2 regions of the Paenibacillus sp. YPG26 genome follow, and region 1 is predicted to be linked to the other one. Evidence: predicted binding sites of a transcription regulator. Region 1 holds the regulator's gene; the other holds the start of a gene.
What was found. Region 1 encodes CtsR, which represses protease genes until heat stress. Its sites were predicted from a motif close to ATGGTCAATAAAGGTCAAACA; they were not measured.
Positions count from the first base shown of each region.

Region 2: clpP (ATP-dependent Clp endopeptidase proteolytic subunit ClpP) is a predicted target of CtsR. The motif match lies at 2,470-2,490, and genes of this name have one in related genera.

Region 1 is NZ_CP084530.1:3,393,583-3,404,996, forward strand. It holds gene pssA (CDP-diacylglycerol--serine O-phosphatidyltransferase) at 1-663, opposite strand, end outside; gene disA (DNA integrity scanning diadenylate cyclase DisA) at 717-1,793, opposite strand; gene radA (DNA repair protein RadA) at 1,807-3,174, opposite strand; gene clpC (ATP-dependent protease ATP-binding subunit ClpC) at 3,370-5,811, opposite strand; gene mcsB (protein-arginine kinase McsB) at 5,870-6,928, opposite strand; gene mcsA (protein-arginine kinase activator protein McsA) at 6,941-7,462, opposite strand; gene LDO05_RS16225 (CtsR family transcriptional regulator) at 7,492-7,953, opposite strand; gene LDO05_RS16230 (hypothetical protein) at 8,548-8,715, opposite strand; rRNA gene rrf (5S ribosomal RNA) at 8,864-8,980, opposite strand; rRNA gene LDO05_RS16240 (23S ribosomal RNA) at 9,080-11,414, opposite strand, start outside.
Region 2 is NZ_CP084530.1:221,238-232,651, reverse strand. It holds gene gap (type I glyceraldehyde-3-phosphate dehydrogenase) at 1-890, opposite strand, end outside; gene LDO05_RS01210 (sugar-binding transcriptional regulator) at 962-2,023, opposite strand; tRNA gene LDO05_RS01205 (tRNA-Arg) at 2,330-2,404, shown strand; gene clpP (ATP-dependent Clp endopeptidase proteolytic subunit ClpP) at 2,728-3,324, shown strand; gene LDO05_RS01195 (PdaC/SigV domain-containing protein) at 3,475-4,563, opposite strand; gene LDO05_RS01190 (GDSL-type esterase/lipase family protein) at 4,854-5,489, opposite strand; gene LDO05_RS01185 (polyamine ABC transporter substrate-binding protein) at 5,918-6,925, opposite strand; gene LDO05_RS01180 (ABC transporter permease) at 7,004-7,810, opposite strand; gene LDO05_RS01175 (ABC transporter permease) at 7,807-8,658, opposite strand; gene LDO05_RS01170 (ABC transporter ATP-binding protein) at 8,655-9,629, opposite strand; gene LDO05_RS01165 (SIMPL domain-containing protein) at 9,956-10,717, opposite strand; gene LDO05_RS01160 (HPr family phosphocarrier protein) at 10,904-11,173, opposite strand; gene whiA (DNA-binding protein WhiA) at 11,284-11,414, opposite strand, start outside.

The DNA of each region.
Region 1 (11,414 bases):
GTCGATATTCTGCTTAATCCCATACAGAGCGTAAATAACAAGGGGAACAAAAATCAACTTGGTCAATTGATCCGGGAACCGGACAGCCACTACTATAGCAACCACCACGACCCAAGGCGCAATCCAAAGGGCTTTTCTCGGAAGTCCAATCTTCTTGAAATTAGGATATCTAACGGAACTCACCATCAAATAAGAAAGCAAAAGCATTGCTATAATGAAATAAGGGGCAGTAATCTCTTTGTGAAATAGGGACAGTGTAGCTAGAACGCTTCCGGCAGCGGGAATAGGAAGGCCAATGAAGTAACCCGGGATCCCCGGCTTCACGTTGAACCTTGCCAGACGAAGTGCTCCGCACATCGGGAAGATTGCGGTGACAATCCAAGCCAGCGCTTCCGGCATGTTTTGAAAGGAAATCGTATACATCAATAGCGCAGGTGCGATTCCGAAGGAAATCACATCCGAGAGAGAATCGAGTTCTTTTCCAAATTCGCTTTGACAATTAAGGGCACGGGCAACACGTCCATCCAGACCATCGAGCAGCATAGCAACAATAATCATAATCGCCGCCAAACTGTACTTCCCGTTAAACGCCAGCATAATCGCGACCATTCCGAGAAACAAGTTACCTAAGGTAAACATGTTCGGAATCGATTTAGTAATCATCTCTTCACCTCATATATATTATGCCTCAGGATCATCCTTTGATTGTATGGGAATTAGATTTGTCTGTCAATGAATACTTGTTCCTGAAGGCGTTTCAATCCATCCTTGATCGTACGTGCACGCACCTCGCCAATACCGTCAACTTCATCCAGTTCTTCTATAGAAGCGATCATCACCCCGGGCAGCTGTTCGAATCGCTCAACGAGATTATGAATAATCACATTGGGCAGGCGGGGAATCTTGTTCAGAACCCGATAACCGCGCGGTGATATGAGTTCCTCGGAGGAAGCCGCAGCTGCAGGATAGCCGAGGAGACGTGAAATATGGACAACGTCCAGCAGCTCTTCATCAGAAGAGCGCTTAAGCCCCAGTATCAGCTCCCGGATATATTCCTCGTGATCCTCACGGGCATAATCCTTATACAGCAGCCAAGCTTCCTCTTCCATGTTACTGACCAGCTCCTCCATCTGCATGCTGATCAGACGGCCTTCCGTACCCAGTTCATTGATGAACCGCTTAATCTCAAGCTTGATGCGGATTACCATTTCTACCCGCTGAATGACATTGATAACTTCAGGCAAAGTGACAAGCTCCTCAAATTCCGAAGCGGTTAAATTCGTAAAGGATTGATTCAGAACAGATCTGTACTTCTCCAGCGTCTGAATCGCTTGATTCGCCTTAGTTAGAATAACGCCGATCTCCTTAAGCGCATAGCGTAGTCCACCTTGATACAAGGTAATGATATTCCGCCGCTGGGAAATAGACACAACCAGCTTCCCGGTCTGCTTGGCAACCCGCTCGGCGGTACGGTGGCGGATACCTGTCTCCGCAGACGAGATGGAGGAGTCGGGAATAAGCTGGGTATTTGCGTATAAGATCCGCTTCAAATCCTCGCTTAGTATGATCGCTCCGTCCATTTTGGCCAGCTCATACAAATAGTTCGGCGAGAAGTCACAGTTAATGGAGAAACCTCCCTCAACCACTTCCATGACCTCCGGACTATATCCAACTACAATCAAACCGCCCGTTTTGGCCCGCAGCACATTCTCAAGTCCGTCCCTGAATGCGGTCCCGGGTGCTACTAGTCTTAGCAGGTCGTTCATCTTCTCCAGTTGGTTTGGTTCTTTCATCTTCAAGTGCCCCCTAATTTAACGCAACAGCTAATGCCTCTGCAACCGTATTTACGCCGATCAATTGAATTCCCTTTGGGCTCTTCCATCCCTTCAGGCTCTTCTCTGGAAGGATTACCCGTTTGAACCCTAACTTATGTGCCTCCCTTACCCGCTGTTCCGCACGGGAGACTGCCCGCACTTCTCCAGTCAAGCCAACCTCCCCGAAGATGACATCATCGGGCTTGGTAGGAATATCGCGGAAGCTCGAAGCAATGCTTACCGCAATCGCCAGATCCACTGCGGGCTCATCCAGACGCACTCCACCAGCCAGGTTAACATAGGCGTCCTGGGTCTGAAGGAACATCCCCATTCTTTTCTCAAGAACCGCAATAATCAGATTCATCCGGTGATGGTCCACACCCGTTCCCATGCGTCTTGGCGAGGGGAAATGAGTCGTGGAGATCAATGCCTGAAGTTCCACCAGCATCGGGCGGGTTCCCTCCATACTGGCTACAACCGTAGAACCTGCTACGCCAAGGGGACGCTCCGAAAGAAACAGTTCAGAAGGATTGACGACCTCCGTCAGTCCTACTTCATTCATTTCAAATATACCGATCTCATTCGTGGAACCGAAGCGATTCTTAACCGCGCGAAGCAGGCGATAAGAATGATGACGCTCACCTTCGAAATAAAGCACACAGTCCACCATATGCTCAAGCAATCTGGGACCCGCAATCGCTCCTTCCTTGGTAACATGACCTACAAGAACGGTAGCAATCCCCTGTCCCTTCGCAATCCGCATGAATCTTGCCGTACACTCCCGAACCTGGGAGACGCTGCCTGGCGCACTTGTCACTTCAGGCAAATATACCGTCTGAATCGAGTCAATGACCATAAAGTGGGGTGAGACACTTTCGATTGCCTCTTCAATACTGTCCATATTGCTCTCGCACAGCACGAAGAGTTCTGCGGATAAGGCGCCAAGACGCTCCGCTCTAAGCTTGGTCTGCTTAACGGATTCTTCGCCTGAGATGTACAGAACCCGCAGTCCCGCTTTGGCCATTTCATAAGAAGTCTGGAGCAGGAGTGTAGACTTGCCGATTCCCGGGTCTCCACCTACGAGAACCAGAGAGCCTGGAACTACTCCCCCGCCAAGAACCCGGTTGAGTTCACCAATTCCCGTCTGAACCCGCGGCTCCTTGCCGCTCTCTATATTAATTATGGGCTGAGCCTTCTCTTTAGTCTGGAAAAGTCCCGAAGTCAGCCCTTGAGTCTTCACTACTTTCTCGGTCTCCTCCACCATGGTATTCCAGCTGCTGCAGCCTGGACATTTGCCATACCATTTAGGGGATTCATAACCGCATTCCGTACAATAGAACTTGGTCTTAATTTTGGCCATGTACTTCTCCTTAACCAGCCTGAGGATTTTCGAACTAATTTTTTATCGAAACACAATCAAAGTTTACCATTTATATTGTTTTATCGTAAAGTTTTAATGAAAATGTTAGAACAAACAGCAAGAGGCTGCGCCGCGCGAACAAGGTTCGAGCGGCATTCAGCCCCCATGCTATGGAAATTATGCAGTTAATACGGCTTAGCTGGGTGATAAACTTCCCGTTCTGTTCACGGTCAGTGCCCCGTTCTCTTCGTCAATCACGAGGGAATCACCTTTCTTCACCGTACCGGTTAAGAGTTCTTCAGACAACCGGTCTTCAATATGCTTCTGAATAGCGCGGCGCAGCGGACGCGCTCCATATGCGGGATCGAACCCTTCCTTCGCCAGGAAGGCTTTCGCCTTGTCGGTAAGCAGGAAATCCACATCGTATTCACGCAGACGTCTGCGAAGCTCCTCGGACATGAGCGTAACAATCTCCGCAATATGCACCTCTTCCAGAGAGTGGAACACAATAGTCTCATCAATCCGGTTCAGGAATTCAGGACGGAAGCTCTTCTTAAGCTCTGCCATCACTTTATCCTTCATCGTGCTATAATTGGCCCCTGCGTCGCTCACTGCGGTAAAGCCGAGTGTGGTGTTCTTCTTGATCACATCAGCACCCACATTGGAGGTGAGAATAATCAGTGTATTACGGAAGTCAACTACACGGCCTTTGGAGTCAGTAAGACGACCATCTTCCAGCACTTGAAGCAGAATGTTGAACACCTCTGGGTGAGCTTTCTCGATTTCGTCAAGGAGAACTACGGAATAAGGCTTGCGGCGAACTTTCTCTGTCAGCTGACCACCTTCTTCATAGCCTACATATCCTGGAGGAGCTCCGACCAGACGTGAAGTCGAGTGTTTCTCCATATACTCGGACATGTCGATTCGAATTACCGCATTCTCGTCACCGAACATCGCTTCAGCGAGTGCGCGGGCAAGCTCTGTCTTACCTACCCCGGTTGGTCCCAGGAAGATAAATGAGCCCATTGGACGTTTAGGATCTTTAAGTCCGGCACGTGCCCGGCGAATTGCCCGGCTGACTGCCTTGACAGCCTCTTCCTGACCAATAACCCGTTCATGGAGAATCTGCTCCATGTTAAGGAGGCGCTCAGTCTCCTCTTCCTTCAGCTTACTGACAGGGATACCAGTCCAGCTGGCTACAACCTGAGCAATATCCTCCGGAGTGACTTCAGAATCGGTACGGCCCTGTTTCTCTTTCCATTGATTCTTCGTGACATCCAGCTCTTCACGAATCTTCTGCTCTGTATCACGCAGAGCTGCAGCCTTCTCGAATTCCTGGCTTTGAACAGCTGAATCCTTCTCTTTACGGATGTCATCCAAGCGATTCTCAAGCTGCTTGAGGTTAGGTGGTACCGTATAAGAGTTAAGCCTTACCTTGGAGCCCGCCTCATCAATAAGGTCAATGGCCTTATCCGGCAGGAACCGGTCAGGAATGTAACGATCCGACAGCTTCACAGCCTGCTCGATTGCCTCATCCGTAATTTTCACCCGGTGGTGAGCTTCATAACGGTCACGAAGTCCATGCAGAATCTGGATTGCTTCCTCTGGAGAAGGCTGATCCACGGTAATAGGCTGGAAACGGCGCTCCAGGGCAGCATCCTTCTCAATATATTTACGATATTCGTCCAGGGTTGTGGCACCAATGCACTGAAGTTCACCGCGGGCCAAAGCTGGCTTCAGAATATTGGAGGCGTCAATAGCGCCCTCAGCACCCCCAGCACCAATCAGGGTATGCAGCTCGTCAATGAACAAGATAATATTGCCTGCCTGGCGGATTTCGTCCATGATTTTCTTCAGACGATCCTCGAACTCACCGCGGTATTTGGTACCGGCAACTACTGAGCCCATATCCAGAGTCATAACTCTCTTGTCACGCAGTGTTTCTGGAATTTCGTTATTAATGATCTTCTGAGCGAGGCCCTCGGCAATCGCCGTTTTACCTACCCCTGGCTCCCCGATCAAGACCGGATTGTTCTTGGTCCGGCGGCTTAGCACTTGAATTACACGCTCAATTTCCTTACTGCGGCCAATAACCGGATCCAAGCTGCCTTCTTTGGCTATAGCCGTAAGGTCGCGTGCCAAGCTGTCCAGCGTCGGGGTATTCACATTGGCAGGAGTCCCGTGATGGCTGGATACCGCTTCACTGCTTCCGAGCAATTGAAGCACCTGCTGACGCGCTTTGTTCAAGCTGATTCCAAGATTGTTCAATACGCGGGCTGCAACACCTTCTCCTTCACGGATAAGACCGAGCAGGATGTGCTCCGTTCCCACATAGGTGTGACCCAGCTTACGAGCTTCGTCCATGGACAGCTCAATCACTTTCTTAGCACGAGGCGTATAAGCAATATTAGTGGGCTGCTCTTGACCGCGGCCGATCAAGGTCTCAACTTCATCCTGTATTTTCTCAAGTCCAAGACCTAAACCAATCAAGGCTTTAGCGGCAATGCCTTCCCCTTCACGAATAAGACCCAGCAGTATGTGTTCAGTACCAATATTATTATGCCCCAAACGAACTGCTTCCTCTTGAGCCAAAGCCAGCACTTTCTGTGCGCGTTCCGTAAATCTTCCAAACATCATATCCCCTACACCTCCATGATTGGTAAAAATCTGGTTCTACGATTGAACACTATTGCATTTATTTACCCAATTTCTCACGAATGAGCTTGGCCCTGTACATATCCCGCTCAGCGTGATCCATATGTTCATTGAATATCTTCTGTAAAAATCCCGGCTGTGTCAGCACTGTTAGTTCATTTAGCTGAGGAGCGGACAGATGATCAATCAGCCCCAGATCAATTCCGAGTCTGACATCGGACAAGCGCTGAGCCGCTTCCTTGGAATCCATTATCGCCGCATTGGACAAAATTCCGTAGGACCGCATTACCCTGTCCGTCATCCGCAACCGCGACTCCATAAGCAGTCTCTGCCTTGCCGTCTTCTCATGCTCGATAATCTGTAAGACTACACCATGGAGATTCTCAATGATTTCAGACTCACTTTGTCCCAGTGTAATCTGATTTGAGATTTGAAACAAGTTACCCATGGCCTCACTACCTTCGCCGTATATCCCGCGCACCGTTAAGCCAACCTGTGAGACGGCCGACAAAATCCGGTTAATCTGCTGCGTTAGCACTAAAGCGGGAAGGTGCATCATGACTGAAGCTCTAAGTCCTGTACCTACGTTAGTAGGACAACTGGTCAGGTACCCTCTTCTGTCATCAAATGCATAATCCACATGGGCTTCAAAAATATCATCCACCGAAGTTGCCCGCTCCCAGGCTTCATGTACATGAAATCCCGGATACAGGCACTGAATACGCAGATGATCTTCCTCGTTGATCATAATGCTCAAGCTTTCATCCTCACTGATGAGCACCGCGCCATTACGCGATTCCGTAGCAAGATTGGGGCTGATCAAGTGCTTCTCAACCAGAATTCTTCGGTCCAAATCATCCATCTCATCAAGGAGCAGGAAATGCAGCACTCCGTATTGATTCAAGCGCTCGTCTTCAACGACGGTCTTGAGTCTAGTTAATACTTCTTCCGACTGCTGGTTCGTCGCCAGCATGGGAAAGGCAAGGTGCTGAAGGTTCCGCGCAATCCGTACCCGGCTGCTGATGACAATATCGGATTCATATCCTCTATGTCTCATCCATTCACTGAGCGGCTGTTCTGTAAACCGGAGATTAGGCATAACGCATTCCTCCTACTCTGATGAAATGTCTTTCTCAAGTTCTCTAATCTGATCCCGAAGCTTGGCGGCCTTCTCAAACTCCTCTTCGGCAATATTCTGCTGAAGCTCCTGCCGGAGGCTTTCAATTTTGCGTTTGGCCTGAATATGGCTTCCTACCCGGACAGGCACTTTCCCCATGTGGGTAGTGTTCCCGTGCACCCTTTTGAAGAGTGGATCGAGCCGGTCGTTAAAATATTTATAACAAGAGCTGCAGCCGAACCGTCCCACTTTACTGAACTGGGAATAGGTCATTCCGCATTCCTTACATTGAAGATTCTCGGTATTCTTGCCTATTAGCTGTCCCTTTCCACTCGGACTGATATCCAGGAGACCGGACAACAAGCTATGAATGGAAAAACCTCCTGAGGTTCCAGGTATCATCTCGCCTTTTTCTCTCGCACACGCTTCGCAAATGTGAAATTCCGTCTTCTCCCCGTTTACAATTTTAGTAAAATGAAGCGAAGCCGGACGCTTACCGCATTCCTGACAAAGCACAAGATGTCCCTCCTTTGTTCCTGGCCTGATTATTTGACTAATAAAGAAATCAACATAGCCTTCATAATTCTGGCACGAATCTCATCCCGATAGGGCAGCTTAAGAGCCAGCACTTCCCTTGATATCGCGGATCTCATCAAATTCGCTTCCCGCTCGGTAATAACTCGAGCTTCCGCCAGTTGATAGATCAGCCCTTCCGCAGCGGCTTGGCCTATCTCATTGCCTATGGTCTGATGCAGATGAGTATGCAGCGAGGTTGGCCCGGGTAGTTCGATCTTTCTAATCCTGACGTACCCGCCTCCGCCGCGCTTACTCTCCACAAGGTAGCCTTTCTCCAAAGTAAACCGCGTACTGATTACGTAGTTAATCTGGGAAGGTACACAGGAGAATTTATCAGCTAAATCATTGCGCTGGATCTCAATGGTTCCTTCAGGACTTTCATGCATAATACTCTTGAGATATTTCTCAATAATATCGGAGATATTTCGCATTCACTCATCCCTCCACTGCTCGAAGCGTTTAGCCATTACGAAGCGGCAAAAATGATCTCCTGATAAGGTCAAACTGCAGTCAAACCAACGATTTTAAATACAACTACTCATTGTGACACTAAAAAAGATATAAATTCGGTTAAAGAAAATACTGTTAGCAAGTAGTTGACTTTGACTTTCTTTGACCTTGAATTTATTATATCATATTTTCCTCATTTGCCAAGGGCTCTTTTTATAATTAGTCTAAAACCGTTAAGATACATTACGCTTTTGGTTCCGGTCCTAAAGAGGGCCTTTACTTTGTTCTAGATATACTTTACCCATCCTGAATTGCATCCATTCGGTTCACCAGTTAATTTGCTTAAGTGTATGCACTTTTCACTATCCTTCACATCTACAATCCATACAGCTGCAAGGAGTTAGACCTGATCAATTGCATCACCATGTCATTCCATCACTAGTTTGTGTACTTTCTATTCGAGGAGCCTATACGGTCGAGGTTAAATATAAATGCACAGTTAACCGTATTCTCCAACGTGAACAATAGCAAAGAACCGTCAGAGAGCTCTGACGGTTCTTTTGCTCGATTACAAATTAGTCCCCTTCTTTTTCCTGTGGCACATCATATTTGTTCATATGTGCTGTAATGGCCTCCACAGCCTCATTAACATCAGTTGTGGCGGGAACTGCCTTTATTTCATCTTCCGTCTTGTCCAGAAAGTTCTGATGATCCGCTCTAATGGCTTCAATTTTGTTGCTCATCTGAAATCAGCCTCCTAAGTTCAATAATGCCTTCTTATTATTTCTGAATCATCCGAAACCATACCTCACAGAGCTCCCTGTGGTACAAGCAGCAAGCAGCTTAAAGCACAAAAAAGCCTTATCGATCTCTCGATAAGGCTTGCTCTTTGCTTGGCGGCGTCCTACTCTCCCAGGACCCTGCGGTCCAAGTACCATTGGCGCTGGAGGGCTTAACGGTCGTGTTCGGGATGGGTACGCGTGGAACCCCTCCGCCATCGCCACCAAACGGAATTCTCTTCAGGCTTGATCGCCTGAAAACTAGATACGAAACGAATTGTGCGTGTTAGATTGTGTTGCTTCCGAAGTTACACTTCGTGAAGCTGTCTTGGATAAGCCCTCGACCGATTAGTACTGGTCAGCTCCATGCATTGCTGCACTTCCACACCCAGCCTATCTACCTCGTCGTCTTCAAGGGGTCTTACTAATTGGGAAATCTCATCTTGAGGGGGGCTTCACGCTTAGATGCTTTCAGCGCTTATCCCTTCCGCACGTAGCTACCCAGCTGTGCTCCTGGCGGAACAACTGGTGCACCAGCGGTGCGTCCATCCCGGTCCTCTCGTACTAAGGACAGCTCCTCTCAAATTTCCTACGCCCACGACAGATAGGGACCGAACTGTCTCACGACGTTCTGAACCCAGCTCGCGTACCGCTTTAATGGGCGAACAGCCCAACCCTTGGGACCTACTTCAGCCCCAGGATGCGATGAGCCGACATCGAGGTGCCAAACCTCCCCGTCGATGTGGACTCTTGGGGGAGATAAGCCTGTTATCCCCAGGGTAGCTTTTATCCGTTGAGCGATGGCCCTTCCATGCGGTACCACCGGATCACTAAGCCCGACTTTCGTCCCTGCTCGACTTGTCAGTCTCGCAGTCAAGCTCCCTTATGCCTTTGCACTCTTCGAATGATTTCCAACCATTCTGAGGGAACCTTGGGGCGCCTCCGTTACTCTTTAGGAGGCGACCGCCCCAGTCAAACTGCCCACCTGACACTGTCCCCATACCGGTTCACGGTACCAGGTTAGAACTCCGATACGATCAGGGTGGTATCCCAACGTTGCCTCCACCGAAGCTGGCGCTCCGGCTTCCTAGGCTCCCACCTATCCTGTACAAATCGTACCCAAGTCCAATATCAAGCTGCAGTAAAGCTCCATGGGGTCTTTCCGTCTTGTCGCGGGTAACCTGCATCTTCACAGGTATTAAAATTTCACCGGATCTCTCGTTGAGACAGCGCCCAAGTCGTTACGCCATTCGTGCGGGTCAGAATTTACCTGACAAGGAATTTCGCTACCTTAGGACCGTTATAGTTACGGCCGCCGTTTACTGGGGCTTCGGTTCATAGCTTCGGGTTACCCCTAACCACTCCCCTTAACCTTCCAGCACCGGGCAGGCGTCAGCCCGTATACTTCGCCTTACGGCTTCGCACAGACCTGTGTTTTTGCTAAACAGTCGCTTGGGCCTTTTCACTGCGGCCCCCTCGTGCTATTCACACTACCGGGGCACCCCTTCTCCCGAAGTTACGGGGTCATTTTGCCGAGTTCCTTAACGAGAGTTCTTCCGCGCGCCTTAGAATTCTCTTCTCGCCTACCTGTGTCGGTTTGCGGTACGGGCACCTTCTCCTGACTAGAGGCTTTTCTTGGCAGTGTGAGATCATGACCTTCGCTACTGTAATTTTCGCTCCCCATCACAGCCCAGCCTTACGGTGTGCGGATTTGCCTACACACCAGCCTCACTGCTTGGACGGACATCCATCAGTCCGCGTCACTACCCTGCTGCGTCACCCCATCGCTCATAGCGGATTACGGTGGTACAGGAATTAGGGCCTGTTGTCCTTCGACTACGCCTTTCGGCCTCGCCTTAGGTCCCGACTTACCCTGAGCGGACGAACCTTCCTCAGGAACCCTTAGGCTTTCGGCGGATCAGATTCTCACTGATCTTTTCGTTACTCATACCGGCATTCTCACTTGTATGCTGTCCAGCGCTCCTTACGGTACACCTTCAACCTGCATACAACGCTCCCCTACCCCTGGATCGACTTCACTCCAGCTTCGAAGCCTGTGTGTTTAACCCCTGTGAACCATTTGGCCGAAACCTCTAGGAGGTTTGCCTTCGGCAAAAATGTCACTTAGGTAAACACCGCCTCAAAGAAGCAGTGAAGTCGATCCAAGCCATAGCTTCGGTGGTGTGTTTAGCCCCGTTACATTTTCGGCGCAGAGTCACTCGACCAGTGAGCTATTACGCACTCTTTAAATGGTGGCTGCTTCTAAGCCAACATCCTGGTTGTCTGTGCAACTCCACATCCTTTCCCACTTAACACACACTTGGGGACCTTAGCTGATGGTCTGGGCTGTTTCCCTTTTGACAATGGATCTTAGCACTCACTGTCTGACTCCCGGACAGAAGTTGATGGCATTCGGAGTTTGACTGAGCTTGGTAACCCTTGGCGGGCCCCGCACCCAATCAGTGCTCTACCTCCATAACTCTTCATTCCGAGGCTAGCCCTAAAGCTATTTCGGGGAGAACCAGCTATCTCCGAGTTCGATTGGAATTTCTCCGCTACCCCCACCTCATCCCCGCATTTTTCAACATACGTGGGTTCGGGCCTCCAGTGCGTGTTACCGCACCTTCACCCTGGACAGGGGTAGATCACACGGTTTCGGGTCT
Region 2 (11,414 bases), 790 kb from region 1:
GTCTGTGTAGCATCGAAGAGGGAACCGTAAGTGATACCTACGATATCGGAAGATACGATTTCGTCTTCAGTGTAACCATAAGTTTCTGGATCGGAAGCGGCTTTCATTGCTGCGTTAACTTCGTCTACAGTTACTTTTTTGTCAAGAACAGTTACAAGCTCAGTCAAAGAACCTGTTGCAACTGGAACACGCTGAGCAGCACCATCAAGCTTGCCTTGAAGGTCAGGGATAACCAGACCGATCGCTTTAGCAGCACCAGTTGTGTTAGGAATGATGTTCTCAGCAGCTGCACGAGCACGTCTGAAATCACCTTTCGCATGTGGAGCATCCAAAGTGTTCTGGTCACCAGTGTAAGCGTGAATAGTTGTCATCAAGCCTTCAACGATACCGAACTTATCGTTCAAAGTCTTAGCCATAGGAGCCAAGCAGTTCGTTGTGCAAGATGCGCCGGAGATTACAGTCTCGGAACCATCAAGAGTCTCATGGTTAACGTTGTATACGATCGTCTTCATGTCGCCTGTAGCCGGAGCGGAGATTACTACTTTCTTAGCGCCGCCTTTAAGGTGAAGTTCTGCTTTCTCTTTGGAAGTGAAGAAACCAGTACATTCAAGAACGATATCAACGCCAAGCTCGCCCCATGGCAATTCTTCAGGGTTACGGTTAGCAAGAACTTTAACTTCTTTGCCGTTAACTTTGAAGAAACCGTCATGAACTTCAACATCGCCATTGAATCTGCCTTGAGTTGTATCATATTTCAACAAATGAGCCAGCATTTTAGCATCTGTAAGGTCATTGATAGCAACTACTTCAATACCTTCCACGTTCTGAATACGACGGAAAGCAAGACGTCCGATACGACCAAATCCATTAATACCAACTTTTACACTCATTGATAAGTTCCTCCCAAAATTTCGTTTTTTATTTATTCAAGACGGTGAATAACCGTCGTGAGTAACCCATGTTAATCTTCATTATCCAATCCGGCCTTCTCCTGATCCAGCAAAGCGACGATCTCCATCGCTGCTGCCTCGTCTGTCACCAGAATATCCTCATGTCCGAACCGCAGCACGGCATGAATGGCCTTCGCTTTACTCTTGCCGCCTGCAACTCCAATCACAACCTCGGTCGAGGTAATGTCTTCAAGCCTCAGTCCAAGCGTAAGCATTTTGTGAACAACCTTGCCTTCTTGATCGAAATAGTAGCCAAATGATTCCGCCAGCGCACCTTCGTTTTGAAGCTCCTGAAGCATAGCGGAGTCCAGCTTGCGCCGATGGGCCATTTCCATAGCATCTCCGATGCCGTGGATGACAATCCTTGCTTTGCGGATCAATGCTACAATTTCTTGAGTATTGGGGTCATTTACAAGAGAGTGATAAGCCTCTTCACCAAGCAGATCAGGCACATGCAGCAGCCGATATCCTGCACCCACACGCTTAGCCATTCCGGAAGCGATGGTATTGGCTTGGATCTCAAGGCTCTCGCCGAGTCCTCCCCGTGCTGGCACGAACCAGCTGTCCTTAAGCCGGGCATTCACCGGCATGGTCAGCTTCTCCGCAATGGAGGCGAGTGTGGTTCCGCCTGTGACAGCAACTACATCTCTCTCTTCCATCACGCTGAGGAGCGCTTTGGCTCCGGCGCGTCCAAGCTCCTGCTTGGTATCCGAAGATACGTCCCAATCTCCCGGCACTACAATAACTTTGCGGAGGCCGTAGCCCTTGCGGATTCTGTCCTCCAAGGCAGCCAGACCAAGCAGCTCTTTGACGAGTGGCTCTAACAGCTCAAGCAGATGAACACCCGCTTCGCTGATCGACATGCCCATATTCTCGATCTCAATCAGCCCTTGCGCTTTCAACAAGTCTGTCTCGGCGCGCAGCACTCGCTCAGTCATATCCAAAGATGAGGCTAGTGTTCTGCGGCCAATCACTCCAGCAAGCTTGATCTGATGAAGAATGGTGTATCTTTTCTTAAGAATATCCATGAGATCAGGCAAAAGCTGCTTTTGGATTTCCAATATGTTTCGCATGCTTTCACTCCTGCTTGGCTTTCATCCATCTCATCTTCATCATTCATTGGCCTTAAAACGTCCCGGGTTAACTTTTTAAGTCCCACTCACATTCTACCTAATTCTACCTCAGGTTGCAAGTCTGACGAACGTATAATTTACAGTGCTTGTCCCCTTTATACAGAAATCCGCTTGCCCTATTATTGAAAGCTCGGAATAGGAAAGTCCTCGCCAGTCAGGTTCCATTATAATCAGCATATGTTATCTTAAGTTAAGCTTGCAATTTAACAAGGGATAACATATAATCATTTTTGCTACTCTAATTGTGCGCCCGTGGTCCAATGGATATGACGTAGGCCTCCGAAGCCTGAGATCGAGGTTCAATTCCTCGCGGGCGCGCCATTTTATAAGCATCTCTATATAGCTTTAACCAAAGCCACCCAAAAGTGGGCCTTTTTTTTATAATTAGTTTGACTTTCTTTGACTTTATGTTTGAAATTGTTTATGATGTGGTTATTATGGATAGAACTAACAGCAGCGCTTATCTTGCTCTGGCTGTTTACTTGGTTCATTCATAGTAAGAAACGTTTTCCCGGGACACCTTTCTTACATAAGTCAAGATGGCTTGTCCTCCCCGGATGCTTCGGATTATGCCAGGTATGCTTGGGATGGAAATTATGTTTCTAATTACCGTGTTGCCACCAATAATTAAGGAGGGTTTTCTAATGAGTTATATCCCTATGGTTGTCGAACAAAGCAATCGCGGTGAGCGTGCTTATGACATCTACTCGAGACTTCTTAAAGACCGTATTATTTTCCTCGGTACGCAGGTAAATGATGTGGTTGCCAACTCTATTATTGCGCAGATGCTGTTCTTGGATGCCGAAGACCCGGGTAAAGATATTCATTTATACATCAACAGCCCAGGCGGATCGATTACTGCCGGTATGGCTATTTATGATACCATGCAATTTATCAAATCCGATGTATCTACCATCTGTGTAGGTCTGGCAGCATCTATGGGTGCGTTCCTGCTGAATGCGGGAGAGAAGGGCAAGCGTTTCGCCCTGCCTAACAGTGAGATCATGATCCACCAGCCGCTTGGCGGAGCTGAGGGTCAAGCAACGGATATTGAGATCCGTGCCCGCCGCATTCTGAAGATGCGTGATTCCCTGAACAAAATCCTGGCTGAACGTACAGGACAGCCGCTGGAGCGTATCGAGAAGGATACGGACCGCGACTACTTCATGACCGCGGCCGAAGCCAAGGATTACGGTATTGTCGATAAGGTCATCGAGAAGACGGGTCCTCAAGGCGTATAAGATCGGAACTCAGCAAGCCCCTGATTCGCTATTTGGCGATACAGGGGCTTTTGTGTGTATTGCACTATTGCTCTGACGAACATAGATAAATGAATTCTACAAAAATAGCCCCGCCATTTGGCGGGACCCTCCTCATTTACACGGATCTGGTTACTTAAATGGATTGGCACCCTTAGGCAGCAGCTCACTGAATCCGTAGTCATACTCAATCGTGCCCGCGGCATAGGCGGTATATTCGTAAGGCAAGAAGTAGATGGTCAGCGTGTTCGGCTTCACATAGAAATTATGATCCGAAGTCAGGCCTTTGAATCCGCCAAGATAACCCGGGTTGTTCTTGAGCTTCTTGGCAAGGTCTGAATTCAACTGCTTCTTGTACCCTGGGTTGCTTGCCAGCAGATCACTGAGTCCAAGCTCCTTGCCGTCTTTCAGGGAGAAGGTGTGGCCTTCCGTTAACGTGAAGCCATGTGCGCCGCCTGTGTAAGAGCTTTGAACCAGAACCAGGCTAAGAACACCCTTCTCGTTAAAAGTAACCACATAAGTGCTGTCATATTCGTATTCGCGGTCCTGAGCGGAACGTTCCTTCAAATCCTTGTCCGCCTGGGCAGCGAAGCGGTCCATCGATGCTCGAAGCGCATCGTTAATCGACTTCTCGGCAGCCGCATTTGCCAGGCCGCTGACCTGAGGATAGATTAACTTGGAGGAAGCGCCCTTAAAGGTCTTGTCCAAGCTGACATTCTTGATTGTAACTGTATTCTCGGTACGCGGGCTTATGGACAGCTGCTTGGCCTTGGCGTCCCAGACCGATTGGTAGCCAAGATAGTCATTAAGTAATTTGTATGGGACATAGATACGGCCCTTAATTAATTTCCCCTGGTATCCTTCACTCAAATAATACCCGTTAACATTGGGATCAACCCCGAATTGGGAGACCGCCAGATTCAACTTCCGGTAACCATCTCCCAGACTGTAGACGTGCGAAGCCGCGTCATAGGATAGCTTCAGTCCAACTGTGTCACGCAGGAAAGTCACCGGCACATACACCCGTCCGCCGCTGAGCAGACCCTGCTGCGCAGACAAGGCCCCTTTCCATTTCAGACCCACCCGCACCTGTGCTGCTTCGGCCTTCTTGGCTGCTGCTTGAGTACCAGCCGCATATCCCGTTTCTGCTGGAAGCGCAGCTCCTCCTAACAACAAGGCTCCGGCCAGGAGGCCGGCACTCCATTTCATACTACGATTCATTATTACGCTCCTCTCTAAGCTAAGAAAATTCAGGCATGCCATACTTTGATATGGACTGATTCATCTCTTTAGTTCACTCCATCTCAGTATAGTTATCCTCAGAGAACAAAAGGTAACAGACCCCATTACACTTTCTTCTCTTTCCAGTGCAGCCTGTAACATTTTCTTAAACACTATGTAATTTTCTAAGCATGTCCCTATCGTGGCAAAGTGTAAGGCATCTCTCACCCTGTATAGGTAGCGGATGCCCCACAGCTATACCTACTTGCACCTGATCTGTATATCTCCATCTATAGAAAGCCATATCCCAGTCCGTTCAGCTGCTCGGCTATGATCCTGTAGCCTTTCCCATTAGGATGAACCTGATCGATAGAGAGCAGTTCACGACCACGCTCGGCAAAAGCTGAAAAGATATCCGCAAATCCATATACTCTGCTTGAATATTGGGCCGCATAGCGGTTGAATGAACCCACCCACGAGTTCGCCTCGCTTATCTGTGGGTAGGGATTGTAGAGCCCAACCACCCTTAGAATATATGGGCTGCGGCTGCTCTCTTTGATGGTATAAATCATTCGTATTATACTTCCGAAATTGCTCTTGCACTCAGCCAATGACTGATTCAAGATGTACGATTCCCTGGCAGGGTTTCTTCGAACCTCCCTGGCCGCATGGATCAGATCATTTCCCCCAATCGACAGCGTAATCAGGTCCGCATCTCTAATCGCCTGCCGATATACCGGGTGGTGCCGCAGCCGCTGCTCAAGCCCTTCGGAGTCGAGTCCATTGGCACCCAGATTGTTCAGGTAAATTGGTGTTCTAAGCCCGTTCTCCGTCATTCTCCGGTAGACAGGTACAAAGCCGTTGCCCGGCAAGGCTCCAAATCCCGTTGTCAAGGAATCCCCTATCGCCGTATATATATAGCTCATCCGAATCCCCTCCCCTAGATATGCTTCATCTTATGTACAGAGGCCTGAGCGGGCAACGGGAAGATGTCCTCCGGTAACATGTGCGGAAATACATCAATAAGGTAACCTGTCCACTGCGCATTCGAATGTTCTTCCGCACGCTGACGCTTCTCAGAATCATTCGACTGCTCCGTTACGGTTTGACCTTCAAATTTAAAATTAAAAAGAAACCTCGCTTAGTTAGAATGGATACTCCCAACCCATTTTAAATAAAGCGAAGTTTTTTAATGTGCCAAAAATATACATGGGCCAACTATCCTTTGCCAGTGGACTTGAAGGAAGGAGAATCCCTCAATATTATCTGTCCATATCATCAATGAAGCGTTAATCGCTCTAGCAACTCAAAGCCAAATAGGACGAGAAGCCAAGGGATAAGCCTTAACTATCCTCTACTCACGACCGCTCTTAAGCTCTGTCCAGTAGCGGTCGTACACCTGCAAAGTCTCTCCTACATCCTTCAGCCATTCCGTCCGCTTCATTTCATCTTCGGACAGGTTGATCATCTTGTCATTGCGATAGGTCTCGCTGTGGAATTCCATAGCCTTCGTATTCGGGTCGCTATAGCCGATGGACTCGTAGTTCTTCGCACTGACTTTCGGGTCCAGCATATAGTTGATGAACTTCTCCGCAAGCTCCTGATTCTTGGAGTCCTTGGGTATCGCATAATTGTCCGCGAAGATCGTACCGCCTTCCTTAGGCACAACATAGGCGATATCCGGATTCTCTTTCGCCGCAAAGGAAGCATCTCCCGACCACATCGTGGCGATCCAGCCTTCTTCCTGAATCATTTTCTGCTTGATGGTATCCGTATCGAAGGCAAGCACGCTTGGCAGCAGCTTCTTCAGATCATCTACTGCGGTCCTGATCTGCGCTTCGTCTGTTGAGCTGTTGGACGATCCGTTCTTCTTGAGCGACATGCCAATCACTTCACGGTTATCATCCAGAAGTAGAACCTTGCCCTTGTACTTAGGGTTCCACAGATCCGCCCAGCTGGTGATCGTCTCCTTCACATACTTCTTGTTGTATGCAATACCGGTAACCCCCGACATATAAGCAATTGAATACTTGTTACCCGGATCAAAAGGAGGGTTCTTCAGCGTCTCGGTAAGGTTCGCAAAATTCGGAATATTCCCTATATTCAGCGGTGCAAGAAGGTTCTCCTTGATCATGGTCGCAACCATGTAGTCCGAAGGCTGAATAAGGTCATATCCGCCCCCGCCCGCTTTAATCTTGGCCAGCAGGTCCTCATTATTGGCGAAGTTATCATAGTTAATCTTCACATTATATTGGTCTTCGAAATCTTTGAGCACCTGCGGGTCGAAGTTATCGGCCCAGCTGTAGATGTTCAGCGTTTCTTTCTTGGAGCCGCAGCCGGACAGCGATATAATGACAAGCATCGCGGTCAGAAGCAGCGTTACCAGCTTCAACTTTTTATTCAATTCATAATCTCCTCTCTCGTTCAATTCATCATTCATCTAGAATGGCAGCATCTTCTGCTTCTTCTGTCCCTTGCCTCTGTTCAGCATATACTGGGCGAGGAAGATCAGTGTTACACTTACCACAATTAATATTGTACATAGCGCGTTAATTTCCGGGGAAATACCTCGCTTAACCTGTCCATATATATAAATAGGCAGCGTTGTCGAGCTTGGTCCGGATACGAAGAAGCTGACCATGAAATCGTCCAGCGACATTGTAAAAGCGATCAGCGCCCCCGAGATAATGCCCGGTGTAATCTGAGGCAGGGTCACGTAACGGAAAATCTGCCAGGAGCTTGCCCCAAGATCCTGCGCCGCCTCTTCCAGCTGCTTGCCCATACCCGCGAGCCGCGAGGACACCACAACATATACATACGACATACTGAAGGTAATATGGGCAATGATGATGGTTGTCTTGCCTGTATCAACCCCGAGCACCCTGAACAGCACCAGGAGGGATAGGCCCATAATGATATCCGGAATCACGATGGGTAAATACAGCAGCCCATTCATCCCAAGCTTAAGCTTTCGGGCTGCTCTTCGAACCGCCATGGCTGCCAATGTTCCAAGCAGTGTAGCGGCAATAGTAGAAATAATGGCCACAATCAAGCTGTTCTGCAGCGCATCCATAACATGGTCGTTATCGAATAACGATACGTACCAGTCGAGCGTGAATCCCCGCCATTCTGCAGACAAGCGGGAGTCATTGAAGGAGAACAGAATAATGAACAGGATCGGCACATAGATGAAGACCATCATCAGCAAGGCGTGCAGACCGAGCCACGGGCTCCGCTTGGTTCTCATATCCGCCCCTCCTTCACTGTCTCAACCTTGGAGGTCATAGCTTTGTTAAAAAGCGCAATTAGAATTAACGAGGTGATAACAAAAATAACAGATAACGCAGCACCAAATGGCCAGTTGCGGGCCCCCAGGAACTGGGTCTGAATAATATTGCTGATCATGGCGGATTTGGCGCCGCCCAAAATATCCGTTACGACAAACATGCCTGTGGTTGAGACGTAGACCAGGATCGCGCCTGTAATAATACCCGACTTGGTCTGAGGCAGTGTGATATGCCAGAAAGACCGCCAAGGCGATGCCCCCAGATCACTGGCAGCTTCCAGTAATCTCCGGTCCATCTGTTCAATAGCTACATATATAGGGAGCACCATGAAAGGAATAAAGGTATAGACCATCCCCAGCAGAACGGCTCCTTGGGTATACAGCATCTGCATAGGCTCCGAAATCCACCCGAAATTCATAAATAAGCTGTTAACGACACCCTGCGTCCGCAGCAGGAGCACCCAAGCATAAGTCCGAATCAGGAAATTGATCCAGAATGGAATCGTAATAAGCGCAAGTCCCCAGGTCTGCATTCGGGGTCCCGATCTGGCAATATAATAAGCCAGGGGATAACTCAGCAGCAGGCAGATGGCCGTGGTTGCCACGGACAACACAATCGTATCCCAATAGATTCCGAGATATAGCGAATCGAAGAAAATCTTGTAGGCATCCAGGGAGAAGGTATAGATCAGATTGCCATTTGTATCCCGCTGCATAAAGGAAATAAAGACCACAATGAGCATGGGAATAACCAGAAAGAGACTTAACCAAAGTATTACAGGAATTAAAGTAAGCCCTGATCTCTTCATGCCCCGATGTTCACCTCGTCCTGAGGACTCCAATCCACCCCAAGTCTCTCACCGATCTCCCAAGGGCGCTCATCCGTAAAGTCCAGCGCAATCGTTACTGTCATGGGGTCATCATCAAGCTGAACAACGATCTTATGAATGCTGCCCAGGTACAGGACATCCTGAACAACCCCTGTCCGCTTCGAGGCTCCCGCATCCCGGGCTGCTCTTAACTTCTCGGGACGAACGGCGAACAGCCGCCCATCTTGAGAGAATATGTTGTTCTCTCCCACGAAAGTTGCGGCGAACAGGGTAGCAGGAGTGGCATAAATATCTCTCGGGGTTCCAACTTGTTCTACTTGCCCATTATTCATGATTACGATCCGGTCGGACAGCATCATCGCTTCCTCCTGATCGTGTGTGACGTATACGAACGTAATGCCAAGACTGCGCTGAAGCTGCTTCAGCTCTGATTGCAGATTTTTGCGCAGCTGAAGATCCAGGGCCCCCAGCGGCTCATCCAGCAGGAGTACTTTGGGCTTGTTCGCAATTGCCCGTGCTATGGCAACCCGCTGCTGCTGTCCCCCGGACAGCTGATGCGGATAACGCTTGGTCAGCGGGGTGAGCTGGGTCATCGCTACCGCTTCTTCAATCCGCTGCTTGATCTCGGCTTGCGGCAGCTTTTTCATTTTTAGGCCAAAGGCGATGTTGTCCTCTACGGTCATATGAGGGAACAGCGCATAATGCTGAAATACGAGATTAAGGTCCCGGCGGTTCGGCGGAAGTGCGGTCAAGTCTGCACCATCCAGAAGGATTCGTCCCTCAGTCGGATGTTCAAAGCCTGCGATCATGCGCAGAATTGTTGTCTTCCCACAGCCGCTGGGCCCGAGCAAGGTCAGGAATTCACCTTCCTTGATCGTCAGGTTCAGCGGATGCACAACAACCTGTCCGGCGAAATTCTTCTGGACGTCTACCAGTTCAATCATATGCATCAACTCCTATATCATGAATTATTATGTATATACAACCGTTCCATAGCATCTATAATCTGAAAAAAAAAGCCATATCCCAAGGGACGGCTCTTATGACTCAATCTATTTTGGCATATTCAATATACCTCGTTTCCCTTGCTAGTACAACAACTTTGTAGGCCCCAAGCCTGAGTAGGCTTGATCTGTAACAACACAAGCCCGCAATGTGGGACTTTACATAGAAGCTGATTCAGTTACTTTGCAGGTGACCCAATAGATACTTTCTGCTCGACACAAAAAAACGCCGTTCCCAAAAATCAGGAGGACGGCGCCTTATTTATAATATTCTATTTAAGCTCATATTGTACACTCAGTGATGTCGTCAACTTGATCTCTCCAGGTTCGACCGAGCTGCCAGGCGCCGATTCACTCGATGCAGCTTTATCCATAGTCAGGTAATTCTGTTCAAATACAGGTGCGCTGCTAATGCCCCCTTGGCTGACGCTAAGAACAGTTCCGAGCCCACGCTTCACACCCTTGGCAATAATTCCTGCCTTGAGCTCCGCGTTCGCAAGCGCTTTGTTAATCACCTGCTCCTGGAACTGATCCGGGTTCTCTACAGTGAACCGTACATTGTCAATGCGGTTGGCCCCATTCTTGGCAGCGTCATCGAGCAATTGACCCACCTTATCAAGCTGGCGGTATTTGATCTGAAGAGAGTGGGATGCGTTATAGCCCTTGAGCTTCTGTCCTTCCTTGTCGCTGTAAGTATAGTTAGGCTGAACATAGAAGCTGGCGGTCTGGATATCTGCCGCATCAAGCTTCCAGGTATTCTTCAGAAGGTTCGTCAATTTCGCAATTTGGGCCGCTGTAGCCTTCTGGGCTCCCTGAGCTGTGGCCGCCTGGGCCTCCACACCAATCGTCAGATAGGCAATATCCGGCTTGATCGAGATCTCCCCGTTGCCAACCACATTAACTACATTGCGCTGCACGGCTTCATCCGCATAGGCATGCGGAGCTCCGCTTAACAGATCTCCTGCCGCCGTCCCTCCTGCAAGCAGTGTTCCTGCGATAAGTACTGAACCTAGCGATTTGACCCAAATTTTCATGTTTAACCCGCCTCCAATAGTTTCTCCAAATTGGTAAATTTAACTACTAAACGCAGCCCGGGCTTCCAAGGTTGCAGAAGGGTGCGGACAATCTGAAATATATTTTCCCCTATGCAAAAAAAGAGAGGGCAATCCGCCTCAACAGGCAGTTCCCCTCTCTCCATGCAAGCTTGTCCAACTACAAAATTATTGGTTCTCCAGCTCTTCCTTGCTAACCAGACTGACTAAAGCGTTTGCAGCCTGCTCAGCGTCCGCACCCTCGGCGCTAATGTAAATCTCCGTCCCAGTACTGATGGCAAGGCTCATGATGCCCATGATGCTCTTCGCGTTAACCCTCTTGTCATCCTTCTCCACGAACAATTCAGACGAGTATTTATTCGCTTCTTGTACAAAAAGCGCTGCAGGTCTGGCGTGAAGACCCGTTTTCAAACGGACGGTTACCGGATGTTTGACCATGAATCCTAACCCCCTATACATAATCAACATGCAGAGTTCTGCACATTCTTGTAGTAATATATTTTAATCAGTATACCATAGGCGCTAGTCCTCACACTAGGTGTTCGGCTTCAGACTCCCCGAATTTTTTCGGCAAGCTCGTCAATTTTGCGCAGACGGTGGTTCACACCCGACTTGCTGACCGTGCCTTTAAGCATCTCTCCGACTTCCTTGAGGTTCATATCCGGATGGGCCAGCCGGA